DNA from 2 places in the Bordetella holmesii genome. Region 2 is predicted to be linked to the other one. Evidence: predicted binding sites of a transcription regulator. Region 2 holds the regulator's gene; the other holds the start of a gene.

Region 1 (4,374 bases), 1.7 Mb from region 2:
CCCTTGGGTTGCAGCCACCATTGCACATCATGCTCGCGGGCGAATTCGCGCAGGATGGCGATGTCGTGATCGGTCAGCGGCTCGAGGTGGCGCAGCACCAGCGCCGTAACCGCGTCGCCCAACGCCACCTCTATCTGCGGCATCCGTTCGGGCCGCGACATGGACCCTATCATCGCGTGCAAGGGCACCAGCAGGTCGCTCACATGGCGTGGCAGCACATGGCATTCACGCATGTCGGCAACGTAGCTGCTTTTACGTTCGTGGAAGCCCACGAGCACCCCGCCTTTCTTGGGCACGACGCGAACCGACAGGCGGGCGCGATAACGATAACCCCACGTCGGCCCATGCAAAGGCGGCAGCACACGCTGCGGCCGCAGTTTGCCCACGTGCCAGAACGTATCTTCCAGTGCACGCTGCTTGATGGCGACCTGGGACGTTGGCTCCAGGTGCTGCATGGCACAGCCGCCACAGACACCAAAATGCGGGCAACGCGGTTCTACCCGCTGCGCCGAAGGTCTGAGCACCGTCTCGACACGGGCGATTTCATAGGAGGGCTTCTTGCGCACCGTGGCGGCAATCACGCGCTCACCAGGCAACGCCCCCTCCACGAAGACCACTTTGCCATCGCGGCGGGCAATGCCCCTGGCTTCCAGGTCCAGGGACTCGATATTCAAAACTTCGTCGACCATCTCGCAAGCGTCCAGATTCTTAGGCAGCCGAGCATTGTAATGGACTGCGCCTGCCTGCTGCGCCAGCCGGCCCGTGCGGATCTGGGGCCAGCAAAAAGCGGGACGTCGCACCATCGGCGCCGTCCTGACCTGCTCCCCGTGATTAGTACGAAATCGATGTAGAGTCCGTTCCCAAAGGAATGGCAATGAAGAAACGATTTACGGAAGAGCAAATCATCGGCGTGCTCAAGGAAGCCGATGCAGGTGCCAAGCCCGCAGAGTTGTGCCGCAAGCACGGAATCTCCGAGGCAACGTACTACAACTGGAAGGCGAAGTTCGGTGGCATGACGGTGTCGGACGCTCAGAGGCTCAAGGAGCTGGAGCAGGAGAACAACAAGCTCAAGAAGCTGTTGGCCGAGTCGATGCTGGACAAGGCGGCGCTTCAGGATCTGCTAAGCCGAAAGTAGTCAGCCCGCAGGCCAAACGCGAGGCGGTCAGGACATTAATGACCGAGCGCAGCATGGGTGTTACCCGGGCCTGTGGGCTGGTAGGAATTTCGCGGTCGCTGTTTGCCTACGAGAGCACACGCTCAGGCGATGCTGCGCTGACCGAGCGCATGAAAGAGATGGCAGTGGCGAAACGACGCTACGGCTATCGGAGGATCCATGTGCTCTTACGTCGCGAAGGCTGGCAAGCAAATCACAAGCGAATCTGGCGGCTGTACAGTCTGGCAGGGTTAAGCGTGCGAAAACGAAAGCGTAAGCGAATCGCGGCGACCGAGCGCGTGGTTCGCCCAGCGGCAATCGCGCCGAATCAGAGTTGGTCAATGGACTTTGTGGCCGACGGCCTAGCCTATGGCCGCCGATTCCGCTGTTTGACTATCGTCGATGACTACACTCGCGAATGCCTGGCCATCGAGGTCGATACGTCGTTGCCGGGACTGCGTGTTGCCATGGTGCTGCAACGGCTGGCGGAGATGCGTGGCCTGCCGCGATCTATTACCGTGGACAACGGGCCAGAGTTCGCCGGAAGAGCCTTGGACGCCTGGGCCTACCAAGCAGGCGTAAAGCTGTCGTTTATTCGGCCGGGTAAGCCGGTGGAGAACGCTTATATCGAAAGTTTCAACGGCAAGTTCCGCGACGAATGCCTTAACGAGCACTGGTTCTTGTCCCTGCGACAGGCTAAAAGCTTGATCGAAAACTGGCGAGTCGAGTACAACACCGATCGGCCTCACAGCGCGCTCGGATATTTAACGCCGGCGCAATTCGTGCAGGCTCATCAGAAAGAAGGTCTTTTACCCCTGGGCTCTATGTCGGTGCCGTACTAAATCTGGGGGCAGGTCAGTCCCGCCCCACTCTTGTGCGCTGTGGTCAGAAGCTGCGTGCCACCGAAAACACCGCACCGAGTCGGCCAGAAGGATGGCCATACTTGGTCGGCAACCAATTGTCCTTGCTGGCACCCACCGCAGCCACGCCGAATACCCAGCCCTTGATGTCCTTGGTGACGCCTACTTTGTAATCCACATAATGGCCCATGGCATCGCCATTCATGTTGACCTGGTTCTTGAGCTTCTGGTAGCCGACATGGCCGACCAGCCCCCAGCCATCGCCCAGGTCGAAGTTGGCGGTGCCGTCCAGATACCAGGTACCTTTGCTGTCCGGGGTGCTGAAGAAGTCGCTGGGCGTGTAGGAGTACTTCAAGGAGTAGTTGCCATAGCTCAAGCCCACATACAGGTCGGTATTGTTGTAGTTACCGCCTTTGGGTGAACTGGAGCCTGGATAGTAATAGTGCAAGGCCCCCACATCCAGCCCCAGGCCATTGCCGAGGTCGCCTTTCCAGCCGCCATAGAAGTCCATCTCCAGGTTGCCGTCGGTGAAGACGAAATTCGATACGTTGGAGTTCCAGTTGCCCAGATAAAAACCCGAGCTGTGGGTGAGGTCGAAACCGACCTGCGCGGCAGGACGAAAATCGGTTTGCGAGTAACCGCGAAAACGATAGTCGCTGACGATGGCAGCATTGCCGCTCAGGGCAAAGCCTGCACCCAGATCAGTGGGCTCGGCCAGAGCGGGAAACGTCGTGAGAGCACTGATGGCCAAAGGCAGGGAAAGCAAGGTCTTCTTCATTATTCCTGGATCCTGATCGATTGAGGTGGGGCAGACGCAAGTTGCTGAACGTCCGTCCTGCCGACCGTATGGTCTGACCGGCGCACCTGTGATCAAGCATTTTTCATGCCAGGTTTTTTGAAAGTCCCTTGCCCTATATCCGTCCCCGGACCGCGCACCCAGGCGGTGCGGCATCGAATTGGGGACGCTGCTGCGGCGTTGTATTGGTGAAACTTGCGGGAATGCGCCCCAGAATGGCGCGCCATGAAAAAACCCGGCCACCGGCCGGGTTGATCGTTGCGCGGGATGGGATTACTGGGCGGCGGGAGCGGCGCTGGCGGCTTGCCCCGGGCGGCCCGAGCGATGCTCGCCACGCTTGCCGTGATGCTCCTTCATCTTGGCGACACGCTCTTTGACGATCTGCGTCACCTGGGCACGCTGAGCGTCGTTCAGGCTATCCCAGACGGCCAGCCATTGGGTGCGCAGCGCGGTTTCCTGGCTCTCGAACTGAGCTCGGCGCTTGTCACCTTCCGCGGCCAAGGCGTACGGGTCGAGCTTGCCGGCGTTGAGTTGAGCCTGGAGCAGTTCGTGCGGAGCGGGACCGGCCTGGCGGCGTGCCTCCATGGCTTGCTGCGAGGCGTCGCGAGCCTTGTCAAACAACGCCTGCTGCTTGGCGTCGAGCTTGAGCGACGCGACCTGCGCCTTGGACAGCGGGCCCAGACCAGGAATCCACATCCCATCGCGTTCCATCATGGGGCCACGCGGATGGCCTGCTGCAGGCGCCGGGGGGGGAGCATCGGGCGCCGCGACTGCGGGAGCAATAGTCACGCCAGCGGCAATCGCCATGGCGAGGCTGGCAAGCGAAGTACGAAGAGCGGATCGGGACATGATTGAACTCCTGAAGTAAAAGAAGGCAGGATCATTGTGCGATTGCCCGGATTTCATTCAGGTTTCATGCGCGGCTGACTATGTTTCAGTCGATTGCTTGCCGGATGAAAGGAGGATCAGTTGGCGTCCCAGGCCGCGAGGTACTCCTTCCAATGAGGGGCGTCACTGGCCGCCAGCGTATCGCGCACAAGAGCGATTTCAGCGTCATACGAGGCGTGGTCAAGCTCACCACGCAGAAAGCGAAAGCGGCAATAGACCAGCCAGGTGTTGACCACGTCGGTCTCGCAATACGCACGCACGGCGTCGGCCTGCCCCTGATTCCAGGCTTCCCAGACCTTACTGCCATCCATTCCGAGTTTGCCAGGAAAGCCGCAGAGCTTGGCCAGTTCATCGAGCGGAGCATTGGCCCGTCCGTTGTACTTGGCCAGCACATCCATGAGGTCCAGATGACGGGTATGGTAGCGGCTCAGGTAGTTGTTGTATTTGAAGTCCCGGTCTTCGTCGCCCCAATCCCAATACCTTGGCGCCGGCACGCCATGGATGAGACTGCGATAGTGCAGAACGGGCAGGTCGAAGCCCGAGCCATTCCAACTCACGAGCTTTGGCGTGTAGCGCTCGATGGTCTTGAAAAACCCGGCGAGCAATGCGGCTTCGGGATCATCGGGCTGACCCAGTGTTTTGACGCGGAAACCCTGATCGTCTCGAAAGACGCAGCC
Region 2 (4,374 bases):
AAGGCTCTTTGGCACGCCTGACGTTGGTCAAGGCCTTCTGATGGACCGAGGCCCGCAGCACGTGCTGCGGGCCTCGGGAATGCCAAAGCGTGACCATCGCCCCCGACACGGCCGCCGCGTACGGGACACCGTACAGCGAGGGCGGCGGCAATGCCGCGGCGTCTCAGCCGGCGACTTCCATCTGGCTTTGCAGATAGTTTTGCAGGCCAACCTGATCGATCAGGCCGATCTGGGTTTCGAGGTAGTCGATGTGATCCTCGGTATCGTCCAGAATGCCTTGCAGCAGGTCGCGCGAGACGTAGTCACGCACGGACTCGCAGTAGGCGATGCCGTCTTTCAACGTGGCCTGGGCGGTCTGTTCGACCTTGAGATCACAGGCCAGCAATTCGGGCACGTCTTCACCGATCAGCAGCTTGTGCAGATCCTGCAGATTGGGCAGGCCGTCGAGCATGAAGATGCGTTCGATCAGGCGATCGGCATGCTTCATTTCTTCGATGGACTCTTCGTATTCGTGTTTGCCGAGTTTATTCAGGCCCCAGTGATTCAGCATGCGTGCGTGCAGAAAATACTGGTTGATAGCCGTCAGTTCGTTGGTCAGTTGCTTGTTCAGAAACTGAATAACCGTTTTATCGCCTTTCATATTTATGGACTCCTTGATCTGGCGGGGCCGCTAGCTTGAGCGTGGAACCCCGGCAGACTAACATCCCGGCAATGCCTCGCATAGTGTTTGCCCGCATTTGGTAAATCGCTTTGCGAGTGCAATAAGAAAGCGATAAAAGAATGAGAATGAATCTCTGTTTTTAATGCAATGTCCGCGCGATGACGCATTGACGTGCGCTGCGGCGCCATGGCGGACGAAAACACGTGCGTATTTGCAGGCGGAACGGCCGGCAAAATCCCCCGGCAATGCCCCATTTACACCGCGAATTCGCCACCGACAATAAACAACAAACTCAGACGTTGCGTCGTGTCGCCAGCCAGATCCCGAAGGCAATGGGCACAATGCCCAGCATGTCGAGCCACGAAACGGGTTCTCGCAACACCAGCCAGCCGAAGAACAGGCCCAACGGCGGCATGAGGAAATGCAACGCGCTGGCCGAGGTGGCGCTGCTGCGGCCCAGGATCAGAAACCACAGGTAGTAGCTGCCCATGGAGACCGCCACAATGGTGTAGCTCATGCTCAGCACGAGGCTTAACGTCAACCGCGCCTGCTCAAGCGTCTCGTAATGCAGGGCAAAAGGCCAAAGCGCCACGCCAGCGGCCAGCGCCTGCACTCCCGTGGCCATCCAGAGATTGGCGGCAGGCTTGAGTTTCTTGTAGGCCAGCGTACCGGCGACCAACGCGATCAGGCCGCCGAGCACGAGCAAGGTGCCATGGACGTCCTCATGCGCGCCGGCACCGGCCAAGCGAGAACGCAGCATGACCACGACGCCAGCCAGCCCGAGCAGTAGCCCGACCAATTTTCGCCAACCCAGCCGCTCGCCCAACACGGGCCCGGCCAAGATGCCGATGAGCAACGGGTTGGTGCTGATCAGCACCGACGTAAAGGCCGAGGACAACGTGGCCATGCCGCTCCAACTCAAACCCAGATAAAGCGCGTTGTTCAATAACCCCAAGCCAATCAGCGCGGCCAGGTCGCGGCGTGATGGCAGACGCAAGCCGCCCGTCAATGCCGCCATACCCATCATCAACACTCCTGCGATGCAGAATCGTACGGCCAGCAAGGTCAGAGGAGGGCAGTCGCGAACGGCGATCTTGGCCGCTGCGAAGGCAGAGCTCCATAGCACACAGAAAAGCGCGATGGAGCCCCAGGCCGTGCGTTCGGGCGCGGCGGCGGCGGATGAATCGACGCTGGTTTTCATGGCTGAGGCAGGTAGGGAGAATGCAAGGCATTCTCCACCGGCCGAGCCACTATGACAAACCCAAGGTGGGAAGTGGCCGCCTGCAACAGACGAAAAAAACGCCCCGCAGGGCGTCTTGACGGGCGCGCACCGCCTTCAGGCGGCGGCCACCAGGGGAATGGGAAACGTATTGGCTGCAGGCCGGTCGGCTTCGAGCATGGCCGCGGGGGGATTGGCCGGCACGGCAATGGAGCGCACGTCGCACACGCTGGAGGCGCGTCCGCCGGGAAGATATTCGCTGGCCGTGGCGGCGCAGCAACCGCAGCAGGAGGCAACTCCCAGCTCGAATTGCAGATCGCCCAACGAATTAGCGCCCGCATCCACGCAGGCGCGGACTTGGCGTTCGGTAACGGCATTGCATATGCAAACGTACATGCGAATGATTATCGACAAAAATTAAAGCGCAAGCAAGCCAGCCAGCCAGCCAGCCGGAAAATATTTTTCAGCCTGGCGCCCCGCACGCAACTCCTTGAAAAAAGTGACGAATCACCCCCCGTGCGACTCGACCCGCTGCCACCACGGGTTCAGCGCGCGGCGGCCTGGGCCTTGCGCACGGCGGCCGGGGCAATGCGCAAGGCCTCGCGGTATTTGGCCACGGTGCGGCGGGCAATGACGATGCCCTGACCGGCCAGGCGCTCCATGATTTGGCTATCCGAAAGCGGCTTGGCACGGTTTTCGTCGGCCACCATCTGCCGGATGTGCTCCTGAACGGCCGTCGCCGAGGCCGAATCACCGCTGTCCATGGCCACGCCCGTGCCGAAAAATCGTTTGAGCTCCATGGTCCCAAACGGAGTGAGCATGTACTTCTGCGTGGTGGCCCGCGAGATCGTCGACTCGTGCAGCCCGAGCTCGCCCGCGATGTCTTTGAGAATGAGCGGCCGCATCGCCGCCGGGCCACGGGTGAAGAACTCGGCCCGGTGCGCGACGATGGCCTGCGCGACGCGCAAAATGGTGTCGAAGCGCTGTTCGACATTGCGGATCATCCAGCGCGCCTGCTGAAGCTGGGCATTCAGCCCGGCATAGGCAGCCTCGCGCTGATTGGACAGCATTTGCGCGTACAGGCCGTTGACCTGCAGGCGCGGCATCACCGCGCTATTGAGCACCGCCTGCCAGCCTTGCCGCGTTTTGCGCACCAGCACATCGGGCACGGCGTACTCCGCCGCAGGCACCGTCCAGGCCCGGCCCGGCCGGGGCTCGAGCCGAACGATCAGCGCCCGCGCGGCGCGCAGCGTGGCCTCATCGACGCGCAGCATCTCCCGCAGGCGCGCCGGATTACCGGTGGCCAGCAGCGCCAGATGCTGGCCACAGAGTTCGCGCGCGCACCCCAGCACGGCGGGCGATGCGGCTTCGGGCAGCCGCGCGACGTCAGGATGGCGCAATTGCAACAGCAAGCACTCGGCCATGTCGCGCGCACCGATGCCGGTTGGGTCGAAGGACTGCACCAAGCTCAGCGCCGCACGCAGCTCATCCTCATCGACCTCGAGCTCGGCGGGCAGCCATTGCAGGATTTCACTCAGCGGCGAACCGAGATAGCCGTTATCGTCCAGCTCGTCGATGAGCAATGCGGCCAGCGCGGCGTCGCGCACACCGGCGCGGGTCAGCGCCAGTTGCTGCAACAGATGCTCGCGCAAAGTGTCGCTGCGGGCCGGCGAGTCGCTGTCCTCATCGGGGTATACGCCGCCCGAACCCGGCATGTCGTCAAACCGGATTTCCGTGTCCGTCACCGAATCGGCAGTGTCGAGACTGGCTTCGCGCTGCGGATCGCTGTCGATCTGCTCGGCCGGCGTTTCGTCGCGTTCGAGCAACGGATTCTCTGCCAGGGCTTGAGAGATTTCGGCCTCAAGATCCAGCGAAGACAGCTGCAGCAGCCGGATGGACTGTTGCAGTTGCGGGGTCAGGGTCAAATGCTGACCAGGCCGAAGTTCTAAGGCGGGACGACTCATAGGTACAATATTTTGCATGATGAATCCCACTTCGCCCGAACGCATTCGCCAGGATGGCCGACTGATAGGTCAAACGTTGCTCAAACTGGCGCTTGCGCGACTGGTGTTCAGGGCAATCGTGCTGGCTGTCATTGCCATCGTCTGGTTGCTCGCCAGCTCCTGGCTCCTCGGCTTCGGGAAAACCCTTGCCTTCGACGGCCTGCACAGCATGGGCCAGCAAACCGTCGATATGCTCGCCCGGGTCAATCCGTATTTCTGGTGGGGTGTGGTCCTCATCTGGACGCTGATCGTGTTCTTCAGCACACGCAGCTGGCTGTATGGCAGTCTAGCCGCCGGCAGGGCGCAGGTCGTCCCGCGCGACGTCCTGGCGCAACTGCGGTCGCGGCTCAGTGAAGAGGCCGTGGATGTGCTGCGCTGGGTCTGGGGAGATCGCGAAGAACCTTTCACGGTAGGCGACTTGCAACGCAGCCGCCGTGAGTTGCGCCACAACCGGATCGGCAAGATCGCCCTGGTCCGCGAACAGGCCGCCA

Evidence for each region. The regulator sigma-54, encoded in region 2, starts transcription at its own class of promoters, with help from an activator protein. The targets are predictions, from matches to a motif close to TGGCANGNAANCTGCTTT.
Region 1: the regulator sigma-54 is predicted to act here: its motif matches at 2,885-2,902, upstream of LK440_RS06325 (TorF family putative porin).

What each region holds. Positions count from the first base shown of each region.
Region 1 covers NZ_CP085973.1:1,319,383-1,323,756, reverse strand. Annotated here, with positions in the region: gene rlmD (23S rRNA (uracil(1939)-C(5))-methyltransferase RlmD) at 1-689, opposite strand, end outside; one part of gene LK440_RS06330 (IS3 family transposase) at 875-1,127, shown strand; one part of gene LK440_RS06330 (IS3 family transposase) at 1,127-1,995, shown strand; gene LK440_RS06325 (TorF family putative porin) at 2,039-2,791, opposite strand; gene LK440_RS06320 (periplasmic heavy metal sensor) at 3,083-3,658, opposite strand; gene LK440_RS06315 (3'-5' exonuclease) at 3,775-4,374, opposite strand, start outside.
Region 2 covers NZ_CP085973.1:3,329,389-3,333,762, forward strand. Annotated here, with positions in the region: gene LK440_RS16040 (SphA family protein) at 1-41, shown strand, start outside; gene bfr (bacterioferritin) at 164-640, opposite strand; gene LK440_RS16050 (DMT family transporter) at 954-1,862, opposite strand; gene LK440_RS16055 ((2Fe-2S)-binding protein) at 1,998-2,276, opposite strand; gene rpoN (RNA polymerase factor sigma-54) at 2,426-3,844, opposite strand; gene LK440_RS16065 (hypothetical protein) at 3,861-4,374, shown strand, end outside.